Linked DNA regions of Posidoniimonas polymericola. Each later gene encodes a partner of the first gene's protein in a complex. Links are inferred from orthologs where the notes say so. Each region holds a gene or a part of one and is shown on either strand. Other genes may lie near its edges.

Evidence for each region.
Region 2: the proteins of hisF (region 1) and hisH are in contact, whole or in part, in a crystal structure (PDB 6RU0), measured with the Thermotoga maritima proteins. The link is inferred for Posidoniimonas polymericola from one-to-one orthologs. Residues at the interface, in WP_004080486.1 of Thermotoga maritima: Met1, Leu2, Ala3, Arg5, Ser40, Glu41, Asp45, Glu46, Ala70, Glu71, Ile73, Asp74, Ile75, Pro76, Phe77, Asp98, Lys99, Ser122, Gln123, Glu161, Thr195, Leu196, Asn247, Arg249, Glu251; in WP_004080484.1 of Thermotoga maritima: Asn15, Arg18, Arg22, Arg117, Leu118, Pro119, His120, Met121, Gly122, Trp123, Asn124, Asn134, Gly135, Tyr136, Tyr138, Val140, Tyr158, Glu180, Lys181, Ser182, Ser183, Lys184, Ile185.

The regions. Positions count from the first base shown.
Region 1 is NZ_SJPO01000001.1:806,930-814,583, reverse strand. Bases 1,466-4,390 are described here. They hold hisF (imidazole glycerol phosphate synthase subunit HisF), read left to right. Parts: upstream 1,466-2,506; coding sequence 2,507-3,274; downstream 3,275-4,390. Other genes in these bases: Pla123a_RS03295 (MFS transporter), read left to right, coding at 3,480-4,390; Pla123a_RS03305 (thiol-disulfide oxidoreductase DCC family protein), read left to right, coding at 1,991-2,386; Pla123a_RS03310 (cytochrome P450), read right to left, coding at 1,466-1,733. In the rest of the region: Pla123a_RS03315 (magnesium transporter CorA family protein), read left to right, coding at 1-277; more of Pla123a_RS03310, read right to left, coding at 243-1,465; more of Pla123a_RS03295, read left to right, coding at 4,391-4,712; Pla123a_RS03290 (type IV pilus twitching motility protein PilT), read left to right, coding at 4,932-6,080; Pla123a_RS03285 (ATPase, T2SS/T4P/T4SS family), read left to right, coding at 6,092-7,654.
Region 2 is NZ_SJPO01000003.1:446,254-453,862, reverse strand. The notes cover bases 3,369-6,248. They hold hisH (imidazole glycerol phosphate synthase subunit HisH), read right to left. Parts: upstream 5,172-6,248; coding sequence 4,566-5,171; downstream 3,369-4,565. Other genes in these bases: Pla123a_RS08560 (OmpA/MotB family protein), read right to left, coding at 5,290-6,081; hisA (1-(5-phosphoribosyl)-5-[(5-phosphoribosylamino)methylideneamino]imidazole-4-carboxamide isomerase), read right to left, coding at 3,744-4,460. Outside these bases: Pla123a_RS08580 (DUF7453 family protein), read left to right, coding at 1-1,168; Pla123a_RS08575 (elongation factor G), read right to left, coding at 1,165-3,252; Pla123a_RS08555 (four helix bundle protein), read right to left, coding at 6,302-6,667; Pla123a_RS08550 (hypothetical protein), read right to left, coding at 6,654-7,343; Pla123a_RS08545 (BON domain-containing protein), read right to left, coding at 7,369-7,609. UniProt on the Escherichia coli protein: IGPS catalyzes the conversion of PRFAR and glutamine to IGP, AICAR and glutamate. The HisH subunit catalyzes the hydrolysis of glutamine to glutamate and ammonia as part of the synthesis of IGP and AICAR.

The DNA.
Region 1 (7,654 bases):
GTCGCTGGAGATTGTCGAGATCCTCCGCGGCATGGTGGGCGAGGTCCGCGAGAACTACCGGACCACGATTTCGCTCCGCAGCGCCGACGCGATGAACAAGCTGACCGTGTTTGCCGGGCTGATGCTGCCGGTGTCGGTCATCGCGGGCATCTACGGCATGAACGTCCCGCTGTGGCCCGACCCGTCACGGCCCGGCACATTCTGGGTCGTGATCGGCTCGATGGCGGGCGTGATGGCCGCGCTCACGGTTTACTTCCGCCGCCGGAACTGGCTGTAGCCGCGGCCCAGCCCACAACCACCTCGCCGGCCGCCGCCCGCACCCGCGGCGCGACCACGCAGGGCGTGGCGGGCCTGATCGACAGCTCGCGGCGGATGGCCAGGTCGTCGCAGCCCGAGGTCGGCTCAAGCCGCAGCCGCTGCAGCACGGTCGCCACGATGAGCGTCAGCTGCAGCATCGCCATGTGCTGGCCGATGCAGTTCCGCGGGCCGTGCCCGAACGGAAAGTACGCCCCATCGACCATCTCGGCCGTCCGCTCGGGCGAGAACCGCTCGGGATCAAACCGCAGCGGGTCGGCAAAGAACCGCGGGTCGCGGTGCGTGGCGAACGGGTAAGCGAACACCCATGCACCGCGGCGCAGGCGGTAGCCGTCGAGCGTGGTCGACCGGACCGCCTGGCGGCAGAACAGCACCCAAGCCGACGGGAACAAGCGGAGCGTCTCCTGCAGCGTCTGGCGGACGTAGGCCAGCCGCGGCAGGTCGTCGATCGTCGCCCGCCGGCCGCCGAGCACCTGGTCAACTTCTTCAACAAGCCTGCGGTGCACGTCGGGCTTCCCGAGCACGAGCTTCCAAAACCAGCCGAGCGTCGCGCTCGAGGCGTGACTGCCGGCCAGCAGCATCGTGACGACCTCGTCGCGGGCGAGCCGCTCGCTCATGCCGAGTCCGTCCCCTTCGACGTCGACCGACCTGAGCAGCAGGGCGAGCAGGTCGTCGTGCGCGGTGGGGGCGGCCCGCCGGTCGGCGATCGCCTGGGCGACGTAGCGGTTGATCACGCCGATCACCTCCCGCTTGCGGCGGCGGCTCGGCAGCGGGGCCCAGTCCGGCGGAGAGAGGGGGTTCTCCATGTCGAGCTTGAGGATGTCGGCGCCCTCGATCACGGCCTCGGCCAGCTCCGCGGGGGACGGGCAGTCGCGCCCTTCAGGCCGACAGCCAACAGTCGAGCGGATCGACAGCGACATCGTCAGGGCGGTCATCTCGTCGACCAGATCGATCCGCGGCGTGCTACGCCAGGCGTCGATGCTGCGTTCGGTCTCTTCGACCGTGATCTGGGCGTAGCGGTCCATCGCCCCGCCGCGGAACGCCTGCTGGATGAGTCGGCGTTGGCGGAGCCAGAGCTCGCCCTCGCTGAGCAGCAGGCCATCCCCCAGCACCTGACGCATGACGCGGGTCTGCCAAGGGGCCTTCACGAAGTCTGCGCGACGGTGGACCATGAACTCGTGCAGCACCCGCGGGTGGTTAACGATGTAGACCCGCTTAGAAAGCAGCAGGAAGCTGCTCAGGCCGCCGTGCTGGTGCGCGACCTCCAGCGGGTACTGCAGCGGCTGTCGCCACAACGAAGCCACGTGCCGCCAGGTAAGACCGAGCCAGCGGTTGTAGTTGGCGGGGCCGGGCGGGTGCGACGAACGGCACGAACCGCTGGACGATGTGGAATTGTGAGCCGCAGAATTGAGCGCCATAGCGCGCCAATCACGGGTAATGACCCTGCGCGCTCGGCCGTGGCGCCGCTTCAGTCGATGGGGAGAGGGGCAAGGCGGATCCACCGCCGTGGGCATCGCATGCAACTCGCCCTATCGTAGATCGGGTCGCCGAACGACGCGATCACTTCGGCCCGATTCTCGACCTACTGGTTGCCGCAATCGACGAGGAGCCTGTCCACCGCTGGCGGGCGGGCTACAGTTTATACGGACTCCAATACGGCCGCCCTCAACCTACCATGCAGCACCAACCCGCCACGACTGAGGTCGAAGTCTTCTACGACGGCGACTGCCCGCTCTGCCGGCGGGAGATCGACATGCTGCGTCGCTGGGACAAGCAGGAGAAGATCGAGTTCACCGACATCGCGGCCGCCGGCTTCGACCCCGCGCCGCTGGGCGTCGACATGGCTACGCTGATGGCCGAGATCCACGGCCGCCTGCCCGACGGCAAACTAATCCGTGGCGTCGAGGTGTTCCGGCGGCTGTACGCCGCTACTGGCTGGGGGACAGCGGTCGCGGTGACCCGTTGGCCGGGCGTGCGGCAGCTGCTCGACCTTTCGTACCGCTTCTTCGCCCGCTACCGGCTGAGGCTCACCGGGCGGTGCTCCGCCGGCGAGTGCCAATTGGGCGAGTAGTCGCAGGGCGTGCTGTTTACGCAACGCTGGAAAGTGACCCGGCGGTCACTACCTGCGACCGAGGCCGGGCGAGTAAGATGAGCGACTCCACCCCAGCTGCCTTCGCCCGCCGACGCCAAAATGCTCGCCAAACGCGTTATCCCGTGCCTGGACGTCGACCGTGGTCGCGTCGTGAAGGGGACCAACTTCGTCAACCTGGTCGACGCCGGAGACCCGGTCGAGGTCGCCAAGCGGTACGAGTCCGAGGGCGCCGACGAGCTGGTGTTTCTCGACATCACCGCCAGCCACGAGAGCCGCGACATCACCGCCGACATGGTCCGCCACGTGGCCGAGGTGGTGTTCATGCCGTTCACGGTTGGCGGCGGCATCCGCACCCTCGAGGACGCGCGGCGGCTGATCCAGGCGGGCGCCGAGAAGGTCAGCATCAACTCCGCCGCGGTCAAGACGCCCGAGGTCGTGACCGAGATCGCCCGCGCGTTTGGCAGCTGCGCGACCGTCGTGAACATCGACCCCAAGCGGGTCCAGCGGGACGGCCGCGAGTTCTGGGACGTGCACATCAACGGCGGCCGGCTGCCGACCGGTCTCGAGGCGGTCGCCTGGGCCAAGGAGGTTGAGCGGCTCGGCGCCGGCGAGATCGTGCTCACCTGCATGGACCGCGACGGCACCAAGGACGGCTACGACCTCGAGATCACCCGCGCCGTCAGCGAAGCGGTCGGCATCCCGGTGGTCGCCTCGGGCGGAGCCGGCGGCCCCCAGCACCTGGCTGAGGTGGTCACTGCCGGCAAGGCCGACGCCGCCCTGGCGGCTAGCATTTTCCACTTTGGTGAGTACACCATCGAGGAGACCAAGCGGGTGATGCGGGAGTACGGCGCGCCGGTCCGGCTGTAGGCGACCTCGATTTGGCGCGGCCCGCACATCGCCTGGAACGCGAGCCGCTCCCGGCGGGTTCGCTGTGGAGTCAGGATCGGCTTCCGGCGAACCTTCTACGCCGGCGACCGTCTGTAGGGGGTGCAGTCCGGACCGATGGGGCGCCGGGGCAGATTCGTCCTGGGTACACTATCGACCCCCACCGGCCGGTCCACGGACGACGCCCATGCCCCGCCTGATTGCCCTCTACCGCGAAGCGTACAGCGGCCTGCCCCGCGCGGTCTGGCTGCTGGCTGCGCTGATCTTTGTTAACCGCTGCGGCACGATGGTGCTGCCGTTCCTGGCGATCTACCTCAAGAAGGTGCACGGCGTCGACCCTGCGTTGGCTATCCAGTTCCTGGCGATCTACGGCCTGGGAGGAGTCGCGGGCGCGTACCTTGGGGGGTGGCTCACCGAGCGGGTTGGTGCGATGCGGGTGGTGCTGGGCTCGCTGCTGCTGAGCGCGCCGGCCTACGCCGCGCTGGCGGCCTGCACCCAGACCACGCAGTTCGGCGCGGTGCTGCTGTACCTGAGCATCGCCGCAGAGACCATCCGCCCGGCGATCGCCACCGCGACCTCCGACCACGCCCCGCCTGAGCTGCTGTCGCGGGCGTTCGCGTTGAACCGGCTGGCGATGAACCTGGGGATGTCGATCGGGCCGGCGGTGGGCGGCTACCTGGCGCACGCCGGACTGTGGCCGCTGCTGTTCTCGATTAACGGCGTGTTTGTGCTGTTGTCGGCGGTGGTGACTCTCACGGCCTTCGACCTGTCCGGCCCCGCCGCGGCGACCCCCGAGAGCCCCCGCCGGACTTCGCTAGGCGGCCCATTCGCCGACCGTCCGTTCCTGATGTTCCTGCTGCTGCAGTCGGCCGCTGGGCTGGTGTTCTTCCAGATCATCAGCACGCTGCCGATGTACCTGGCCGAGCAGTACGGCCTGGGCGAGGACCAGATCGGCACGATCTTTGTCGTCAACACGGCGCTGATTGTCGTGTTCGAGATGATCCTGACCGAGAAGCTCCGCCGGCTGCCGCCGCTGCGGGTCGTGGCGGTCGGCACGCTGCTGTTCTGCCTGGGGTTTGGCTGCTCGCCGTTCGGCGGCGGTTTCGCCTGGGCGGTGGCGTTGGCGGTGGTGTGGACCGCCGGCGAGATGCTCAACGCCCCGTTCGGCATGACGCACGTCGCCCGGCGGTCGAGTGGCCGCAACCGAGGGGCCTACATGGGGCTGAACTCGGTGTCGCACGCCACCGCGTTCGTGGGGGCCCCGCTGGTCGGTGGACTCCTGTACCAGATCGACCCGCGGCTGCCGTGGTGGTGCTGCCTGGGGATGGCGGCCCTGCTGCCACCGGCATTCTGGGCGCTGAGCGCCTGGGCGGCGCCGCCCGCCGCCGACCGCCACGGCGAGCCCGGGCAGGCCGCCTGACCCGCCCCGGGGCGGGCCGCGTGGCCGCCCGGGCGGGGACCGCTAGATTCTTCTCCAGGAGGTCCACCTGCCGCCTTCTTCGGTGTATGCTGGGGGTTTCCCGGCACGGGGCACGGCAACGCCCTGCGCGTCGGGCGAAAATTGGGAAGCCCCAACGGCTAGACCAACAGCTACCCCCTAACAGCTACCCCCCAACAGCTACGCAGAGGAGAGCGACCGATGGCGAGTGTCGCCGAGGCCGTCAAGAGCGGACTGATCCCCAACACGGCGGATCTGGAGGTAAACAAGCTGTTCCGCGCCTGCGTCAAGCAGGAGGCTTCGGACCTGCACCTGAAGGTCGGCAAACCGCCGATGATGCGGGTCGGCGGCACGCTGCGGGCGCTCAACTCGCCCGCCATCCGCGACGAGGAGATGCTGCACCTCCTCTACCCGCTGATGAACGACCGCAGCCGCAAGATCTTCGAGCGGGACGGCGGCGCCGACTTCGCCCACACCGTCAACGTCGACGGCGTCGACTGGCGGTTCCGCGTCAACCTGCTGCAGCAGCTCGGCCACATGGGCCTGGTCGCGCGGCGGGTCAACAACTTCATCCCGGACTTCGAGGGCCTGTACCTGCCCGGCTCGGTCGAGCACCTCTGCAAGTTCGACCAGGGCATGGTGCTGCTGGCGGGGGTTACGGGTTCCGGCAAGAGCACGACCATCGGCTCGATGCTCAACTGGATCAACCGGCACTACCGCAAGCACATCCTGACGCTGGAAGACCCGATTGAATTTGTGTTCACCGAGGACAAGTGCCTCGTGAATCAACGCGAAATCGGCCTGGACGTAATCGACTTCGAGATCGGCATGAAGCACGCCGTCCGCCAGGACCCGGACATCATCCTGGTCGGCGAGATGCGTGACAAAGAGACCTTCATGACCGCCATCCACGCGGCCGAAACGGGCCACCTGGTGTTCGGGACGATCCACGCCTCGAGCGCGTCGACCACCATCGGCCGTATCCTCGACCTCTTCCCGCAGGACATGCACCCCGCCCTGCGGAGCGCGATCGCGTTCAACATGAAGGGGATTGTCGCCCAGAAGCTCCTCAAGAGCATCAAGCCGGGCGTCAGCCGGGTGCCGACGGTCGAGATCATGACCTTCACGCCGCTGATCCGCAAACTGGTGCTCGAGGAAGAGGACGCCAAGCTCGGTGACGCCATCCGGATCGGCGCCGAGGACGGCATGCAAAACTTCACCCAAAGCCTCAAGGGCCTGGTCGACGCCGAGCTGATCGACCGCACGGTCGCGATGGAAGTCGCCCCCGATCCCGAGCAATTGAAAATGGCCCTCAAGGGAATCGACGTGTCCCAGGGCGGTATCCTCTGATGAAGCAAGCTGTGCTCCGACTATCCCTCCCCGGGACCCTTGGGGTCCTTGCGCCGGCCGTGCTGGCGATTTTGCTGCTTGGTCCTGCTCATTGTTTCGGACAGGTTGGCCTCGGCGACGTGCTTGGCGCCCAAGCGGCTGGGCAGGAGCTCGAGGGGCAGAACGCTCGGCGGGCGGCCAACGCCGCCGCCGACCAGGGAGCTATTGACGCCCCCGAGGCGCCCGACGCTCCGGAAAACCCAGAGTCGACCGACGCCCCGGTGCCCGTGTCGGGCAACCGCCCCGCGGCGAGCGGCCCGACCTACACCGACTCGGACGGCCTGCAGCGGGGCCGCGCCGAGGGGCTGCAGGACAAGTGGGGCGACTCGCACGCCATGTACCGCGACACCCGGCCGTTTGTGTCGTGGCTCAAGCTGCTGCCGGTGCTGCTGCTGTACCTGATCTGGATCCGCACCTGTGACTGGGTGAACCGGGCGTCACAGATCCATAAGCTGGGCTACGCCCTGTGGAACGGCATCGTCGTGGGCTGCGGGTTGATTGGCCTACTGGTGGTCATCCTGCTGCCAATCTACGCCGCCGGCATCAGCGTCTACGCCCTGCTCGTCCTGGGGCCGTTTATCGCGTTTGCAATCGCCCACAACCGCTCGGTCCAGCAGCACCAGAAGGTCTTCACGAAGGATTGGTGGCAGTACACCATGGCGACCCTGGCGAACAAATTCGGGGCCAAGATCGACGTGGAAAAGAAGGCCGACTACGAGAAGGGCCCGCCGGTCGACCTGATCGCCAAGGGGGGTATAGACGACCGCGCCAACCAGGCCAACCTGATGACCGCCCGGCTCTCGCCAGGCTACGTGCTGGTCAAGGAGCTGATCGCCGACATGACCAAGCGCCGCAGCGACCGCGTGCTGCTCGACTACGGCCAGGAGGCGGTCGGCGTGCGGCACTACATCGACGGCGTCTGGGACGTCGGCGAGCCACGCGACCGCGAGTCCGGCGACGTCATGCTGGCCGTCATGAAGCAGCTCGCCGACATGGACGTCAAAGAGCGGGTCAAGAAGCAGTCCGGCAAGTTCGCCGCCAAGTACAACGGGGCCGATTTTACCTGCCCGATCATCAGCCAGGGCGTCAAGACCGGCGAGCGGGTGATGGTCTCGCTGCAAAGCTCCAACTCGAAGCCGCTGAACTCCTTCGCCGAGCTCGGGATGCGGGACAAGCTGTCCCAGCCGTGGGCCGACGCCCTGCAGCAGAGCGAGGGGCTGCTGCTGGTCTCCGCAATGCCCGAGGGCGGCCTCACCACGCTGGTGGACGTCTCGCTGCTGGAGACCGACCGGCTCATGCGGGACGTGTTCTCGATCGAGGAGAAGTCCGACCCGCAGCGGGAAATCGAGAACATCGCCCCGCACTTCTACGACACAGCGGCCGGCGAATCCCCCGCCACGCTGATGCCCAAGCTGATCCGCAAGTACCCCGACTTCTACATCGTGCGGGACTTCGAGAACCCGGAGTCGGCCAAGGAGCTGATCGAGCAGGCCAACAGCGGCAAGCTGGTGCTCACCACCACCCGTGCAAAGGAC
Region 2 (7,609 bases), on another replicon or contig:
CTTGGATTGGTCGATCAATCAGCTTGGCAGGTCTGCTGTAAGGGCAAACGATGGGAGTATCTACTACTACGACCACCTATCCACGACTCCGTCGCTTGTTTTCGAAGCAGGATACACCGAGCCGGCGTTCGGCCTGGCTTCGCTTTCCCTGTTCGGTGGCCAGTTGGTCCTCAACGACCAAGGGGTGCTGCTGTCGGAGGGAAGCATCGGCTACACCTACGGCACTGCAGACTATTACGACTCAGGATTCTGGACCGTCGACCGAGCCGGAAAGGTGACGGAAATTGCCCGTGAGGGCAGCCCGGCGCCGGGCTACGGCCCCGGCCATGTCTTTGGGCCCCTGGGGCTCAACAAATGGCAGCGGGGAGCGGCCGATATGAACAGCTCCGGTGAGGTAGCCTTTATCGGCGATGTTTATTCCACTGCGCCCCCGGCGTTTGGAGGCGTGGATGTATGGGTCACCGGCCCGGACGGTCAACTCCGATCAATCGCATCATGGGGCGACTCCCTACCCGGGGCGGAAGGCATAACCCTGGGGTACCCCTACCCCCCCACGATTAGCGACAGCGGAGTCGTTGTGTTCGCCGCCGACCTGGAGACGGGCGATAGAGACCGGGACAGCGGCATCTTTAAGGGGGCGAGCCGCGAAGATCTTGCCGTCGTAGCAGTCGAGGGGCAGCAGGCGCCCGGTCTCCCACCATGCGCCGTTCTTGGCGACTTCGGTGAGTGGGGCTGGTCGGGCCAGTGGGCCACGTTTGAGGCGAACGCCAGCGGTCGTGTCGCGTTCCATTGTTTCGTCGTCAATGACTCGGGCTTTGACCTCGGCCCTGAACCGAGTGGGATCTGGGCAGAGAACCTGCAAGGCGACTTGCAGTTGATTGCCCACACCGGCGAGAGTCTTGACGTTAACCCGGATCCCGCCATCACCGACGAACGGGTGATCGAGAGGCTGTCTCCCTTCGGCAACGACCTGTTCGCCACTTCGTCGCAGAAGTACTTCAACGACCGCGGCCAGATCTTGTTCACCGCCACCTTCACCGACGGCACGTCCGGCGTGTTTGTCTCGAACCTGGTGGCGGTTCCGGAGCCGGCCGGCCTTGCGTTGGCCCTCGCCGCCGCGGGCCTCCTGTGGCGCCCACGGCGGCGTTCGTCTGGTCGCCAGACTTAGTCCTCGTCGTCCTTCATCTTCGCCTTGGCGATGACTTCCTGCTGCACGTGGCCGGGGACCGGCTCGTAGGCGGCGAACTCCATCGTGTAGCTCCCCTGCCCGCCGGTCATGCTGCCGAGGGTGCGGGCGTAGGTCATCACCTCGGACAGCGGCGCCTTGGCGGTGACCACGGTCAGTCCGCCGGGGGCCTGGTCCATGCCGAGCATCTGCCCGCGGCGGCCGGAGAGGTCGCTGCTGACGTCGCCGACGTTGTCGGCCGGCACGGTGACCTCGAGCTTGACGAACGGCTCCATCAGGGCCGGCTGCGACTGCTTGAAGACCTCGGCGAACGCGCGGCTGGCGGCGGTGCGGAAGGCGGTCTCGTTGGAGTCGACCGGGTGGTCCTTGCCGAAGTGCACCTCGACGCAGACGTTCTGCACCGCGCAGCCGGAGATCACGCCCCGCTCGATCCGCTCGAGGAAGCCCTTCTCGATTGCCGGCATGAAGTTGCCGGGGATCGCCCCACCGACGACCGTGTCGACCCATAGGAAGTTCTGCTTGGGGTGGTAGTGGGTGTGCTTGAGCTGCGGGAAGCGGTCCTTGGTGGCGTACTCCTCGGGGTCGGTCCCCTCGGGGAGCGGGTACATGCGGATGTGGACCTCGGCGAACTGGCCGGCCCCGCCGCTCTGCTTCTTGTGGCGGTAGCTCCCCTCGCCGTTGGCGGTGATCGTCTCGCGGTAGGGGATCTTCGGCTCGTGGGTCTCGATCTCGACGTGGTCCCGCCGGGCGAGCCGCTCGCGCACCAGGTTCAGGTGCAGCTCGCTCATGCCGGTCAGCACGGTCTCCTTGGTCTCGGGGTCGTGCTCGACGTGGATCGTCGGGTCCTCCTCGACCAGCTTGTGGAGCGCGGCGGAGAGCTTGGCCTCGTCGCCGTGGTTCTTGGGCGACACCGCCAGCCCGATCATCGCGGTCGGGAAGTTGATCGGCGGCAACTCGATCTCGCCGAGCGACATGCCGGTGTGCAGGTCGTCGCACTTGGCGACCGCCACCAGGTCGCCGGGGCCGGCCTCGTCGATCGGCTCGGTCTTGTCGGCCTGCACCCGCAGCAGCGCGCCGATCCTGATCCCCCGGTTGGTCTTGCTGCAGGGGACCGTCGAGTCGCGCTTGAGCGTGCCGGAGTAGACGCGGATGAACGACAGCTTCTGCACGAACGGGTCGACGCGGGTGCGGAACACCTGGGCGGCGAGCGGCGCGTTGGGGTCGGCCTTGAGGGTCACCTCGTCGCCGTCTTTCTTCCCCTTGTGGGGCATCTCGCAGGGGGAGAACGCCTCCTCGGCGAGCATGTCCATCAGCTCGGTGACGCCGACGTCGGACTTGACGCTGACGCACACGACCGGGGTGACCGCGCCCTGCTTCTCGGCCTCGACCGCCAGCCGGGCCAGCTTGGCGTGGTCGGGCTCCTCGCCCTCGAAGTACTTCTCCATGACCTGCTCGTCGACCTCGATGATGGTCTCGACGGCGGTCTCGTGGACGGCTGCCAGGTCGACCACCGAGGAGCTGCCGTGCACCGGGTCGAGCGCGCCGATCACCTCGTGGAGGCCCTCACCGGTGGCGTCGGGCGCGTCGAACAGCACGCACTCCTTGCCGAAGGTCTCGTGGATGTCGTCCAGCAGTCCGCTGAAGTCGATGTTCTGGTCGTCGAGCTTGGTGATGCAGAGGATCCGCGCGAGGCCCGCCTTGCCGGCCTCTTCCCAGACGCGCCGCGTGTTGACCTTGATGCCGGCGTGCGCGTCGATGCAGATGAGCGCGGTGTCGACGCCCCGCAGGGCGCTGATGGTCTGGCCGATGAGGTCGGGGTAGCCGGGGGTGTCCAGCACGTTGAACCAGCGGCCGTTGTGCTCGAAGTGGGTGAGGGTGGCCTCGACCGAGTGCTTGTGGTGTTTCTCCTCTTCGTCGAAGTCGCAGATGCTGGAGCCGTCGTCGACGCTGGGTCGACCGTTCACCGCGCCGGACTTCACGAGCATGGCGTCGACCAGCGAGGTCTTGCCAGACGAGCCGTGTCCGCACACCGCGATGTTGCGGACATTTTCAACATTGATAGCCATTGTCGCCTCCGAGAGCAGAAAAGGGAAAGAAGCGGAGGTAGGACGAAGCGTCACGCAGGGCGCCCGTCGATACCGCCCGTCGGGGCCGCGCGTCGAGGGGGCTCGACAAGGGGCTCGACGATAAAGATCGACGCATCGCTTGCTGCTGGTCGGGCGGCTCCTTCTGTGAGAGAAGTGGAGAGAGTCCGCGGGGCTGGCGGCGGTCGGTCCGCCGGGTCCCTCTACTAGATATTGTCGTCCGTAAATGGGGCGGCGCAAAGGCGCTTTACGGCGATCGAGCGCGGGTTGTCAACAACGCTCACTGTGCGTGCGGAAGCGACACGCCAGAGGCGGCAGAAACGCGCCAATCACCGCCAGCAGGGCCGCATCGTGCTAGAGGAATCGATGCCAGTGGAATCGATGCCAGTGGAATCAATGCTAGAGGAGCGGCGTCCAAGCGGTTGATGGCTTGGCGGGCGGGGCCCCCCACACCGACTAGGCGGAGGGGGCGATTAGTCGCCGGCGACGCCGACCGCTTCGGCCAGGTCGATGGCGCCCTCGTACAGCGCGCGGCCGATGATGCAGCCGGCCAGGCCGGCCTCGTGCAGGGCGCGGACGTCGTCGATCGAGGTGACGCCGCCGGAGGCGACCACCGGCAGCTTGACGGAACGTTGCATCTCGGCCATCGCCGCGACGTTGGGGCCGGACATCATGCCATCGGTGGCGATGTCGGTGTACACGATCGCCGCGACCGGCTCTTCGTTGAACTGCTGCGCGAGCTCGACCGCGGTGGCGTCGGAGGTCTCGAGCCAGCCGTCGGTGGCGACCCGCCCGTCGCGGGCGTCGATGCCGAGCACTAGGCGATTGGGGAACTTGCGGACGATCTCCTGGAACCAGTCGGGGCGCTTGATGGCCGACGTGCCGATCACCAGCCGGTTGAGCCCGAAGCCGAGCAGCTCCAGGATCGACTGCTCGTCGCGGACGCCGCCGCCGAGCTCGACCTGCATGTCGACGTTGGCCACGATGTCCTGCACCGCCGGCAGGTTTACGGAAGTCCCCTCGCGGGCGCCGTCGAGGTCGACGACGTGCAGCCGCTTGGCTCCGGCCGCGGCAAATTGTCGCGCCACGGCGACCGGGTTGTCGTCAAAGACCGTTTCCTGCGCGTAGTCGCCCTGCCGCAAGCGGACACACTTCCCGCCCCGCAGATCGATCGCCGGCCAGACTTCCATCACGCACCCTAGTTAGAACAGAGACGCCGTTTCAGCGCCACCAATATCGCAAATGGCAGGGGCGGGTTCAAGCCGCGGCCTCGGGGCCTGTGTCTGCAAACTGGGTCACAGCTCCGCAAAATTCTTCAGCACCCGCAGCCCGTCGGCCTGGCTTTTCTCCGGGTGGAACTGCGTGGCGAACAGGTTGTCCCGCTCGATCGCCGCGCAGAAGGGGCCGCCGTAGTCGCACTCGGCGGCGACGACGCTTGGGTCGGTCGGCGCAACGTAATAGGAGTGAACGAAGTAGAAGTACGACTCGTCCTGGATCCCGGAGAACAGCCGCGTCGGCCTGGCGAATCGGGCCTGGTTCCAGCCCATGTGCGGGACCTTCAGCTCGGCGGGCACGGCGAACTTCCGCACCTCGCCCGGCACGACCCCCAGGCCCTGGTGCTCGCCGTCCTCGTAGCTGACGTCCAGCAGCAGCTGCATCCCGAGGCAGACGCCCAAGAACGGCTTGCCGCCGGCGATCGCGTCCTTGATCGGCTCGACCAGCTGCTTCTGGTGCAGGGCCGAGATGGCGTCGGCGAACGCGCCCACGCCGGGCAACACCAGCTTGTCGGCGGCGGCGATCTCGTCGGGCCGGTCGGTGATGGTCGCCTCGTGGCCCACCTTCTCCAGCGCCTTCTGCACGGAGCGGAGGTTGCCCATCTCGTAGTTGATGATCGCCAGCATGGAAGGAGAGACGCCTTACTGAGTCCGGGGAGCTTGGTTGCGGACTCTAGTTTAATCTCCGCGGGCGTGCCGCGGCATGGGGGCGGCCCCGCGAGGCCAACGCCCTGGCCCGCGGCGGTTAGCGGCGGCGGACCACTTCCGGGTAGACAACCACCTCGAGCCGGCGGTTCGCCTGGCGGCCCGCCTCGGTGGCGTTGGACATCCGCGGGTGGTTGCCGCCGTGCCCGATGACGAACAGCTGCTGGGCCGGCACGCCGGCGGAGCGGGTCAGCAGGTCGTAGGCCGCCGTGGCCTGGGCCACCGACAGGTGGTGGCTGGTAGGGAACTGCGGCGACGCGGGCGGGGCGCTGTCGGTGTGGCCCTCGATGCCGATCACCTGCTCCGGGTAGTTGGCCAGCAGGTCCGCGGCGACCCGCTTCAGCAGTTGATCGCCGCCCGGCTTGAGCTGGGCGCCGCCGTACTGGAAGACCTCGTCCGCCGGGATCGAGACCCGGATCGTGTCGCCGTCCTGCCGGACCTCGACGCCCGGCAGGCTGCCGACGCTGAGCGGCCGCAGCAGGGTGTTGTTGGCGCGGATCCCGGCGGCGCCGGGCGTCTTGACGCTGGCCATCATCGCCTGGGTGCGGTCCTGCAGCTGAACCTTCTCTTGCTGCAGCCCGGCGAGCTGGTCGGTGGTGGCGCGGAGCTGATCCTGGGTGGCCGAGATCTGCTCCCTGAGCAGCTGCGACTCCTGCCGCGACTGGGCCAGCAGCGACTCGAGCTCCTGGTTGTCGCGGTCCAGCTCTGACGCGCGGCTCTGGTACTGCTGCTGTTGCTGGGCGAGGGTCTGCTGCTGCTCGGGCGAGAGCTGGATTGCCTGGGCGGTCTGCTGCTGCGGCTGGAACACAACACGACCGCAACCGGTCAACATCGACAGGCAAACAAGGCAACAGATTAACCGCCGGGCGCTCATCCTTGAGGCAATCCGGTTGGGAGGGGGGGCAATTCGCGGCGCCGCGCGCCGAGCCGTTCGAGGGCATAGCGGCGGGTGATCACGGGGCGGAGCGTAGCAACCGCCCCCCGACGGGCCAAGATCAGTTGCCAGCGGGGTCACGCCGACGCTAGCAGTGCGGCGCCTGGCAGTTTGCCGCCTAGCAGTGCTCCAGCGCCATCGCCATGCAGTTCAAGAGCGAGCCGATCCGCTCCGCCCGACGCTGCGCCGGGCAGGTCTGCTGCGGGCTGAGGTAGCCGTGCCGCACCGCGGCGGCAATCTGGTCCTCGAGCTCGGCGAGGGTCTGACGGGCGTGGACGACGTGGGCCCGGTACTCCTTGCCCTCTTGCCCGTAGCCTTTGGCGAGCTGCCGCGGCACGGAGGCCGACAGCCGCCGCATCCTCACGGCGATGCCGTTCGGCCGATCTTCGGGCGCCGTTAGAGAGATCTCGCGGATAGCGTGCACCAGCTCGAGCGAGCTCTGCCACGCGTCGAGCCGGCGGTAGCCTTTGTCAGGGTTGCTCATCGGTCAACACGCCCCCCAGGGGCGTGCTCTGTGGTGTCGAGTCAGAGAGGGAAGTCAGCACAACCGGCCGCGACGCGCCGGCGCGGCCGTATTCTGCCGCGGCGCCAGTCGGTTCTGCCGCGGCGCCAGTCGGTTCTGCCGCGGTGGGAGTCGGTTCTGCCGCGGCGCTGGTCGGTTCTCCAGCTGTGCAAGCGGGCTTGGCCGCGGCGCCCGGGTAGCTGCCGTAGAAACGCTTAATAAAATTCCGCCGCCACGGCATCGGGGCGTGGGGCTCCCACCCCATGCGGGCCATGAAGCGGTCGGAGAGGCGGCCATTGGCCGCGTCGCAGAGCAGCGCGTCGGCCTGCTTGATCTCGGCGATGCGGTCGAGCACGCGCACCGCGGAGAGGAACGTGCGGTAGCTCGTCCCGCCGGTGGTCGCGACGTACTTCAGCGCCAGGAACTTCGCGTGCCGCCGCGGCTGGTTGTAGTACAGCCGGCAGCGGTCGGCGGGGCCGCGCTCGTGGTAGCTGTCGCCGACCGGCCACAGCTCGCGGAGCGAGAGCAGCTTCGGCCACGGCCGCAGGGTCACCGACACAAGCCGACCGGCGTGGGTCTCGATGACCCCGTAGCGGCCGCGGCGGATGGCTTCCCGCCCGGCGGCCAAGTCGTCGGCGACTTCGATCCAGGGCGGCATGGCGGTTCTCGGCCAGAAGGGCGGTTTAGGTCCAGCTCACCTGCAGCAGGTTCTCGATCCGGTCGACACCGTCGAGGCGGCGGACCAGCTCCTGAGCCATCTGCTTCTCGAAGAAGGTGCTGACGCTGCCGTGCAACCGGACCGAGCCTTCAGCGGCTTCGACGCGGAGCTGGCTGCCCGGCACGTGGGGGCTGGCGGCCAGGGCGTTGCTGACCCGCTCGCTGAGCAGGTCGTTGGCGGGAGAGGTCGGTGCGGCGGCGAGATCG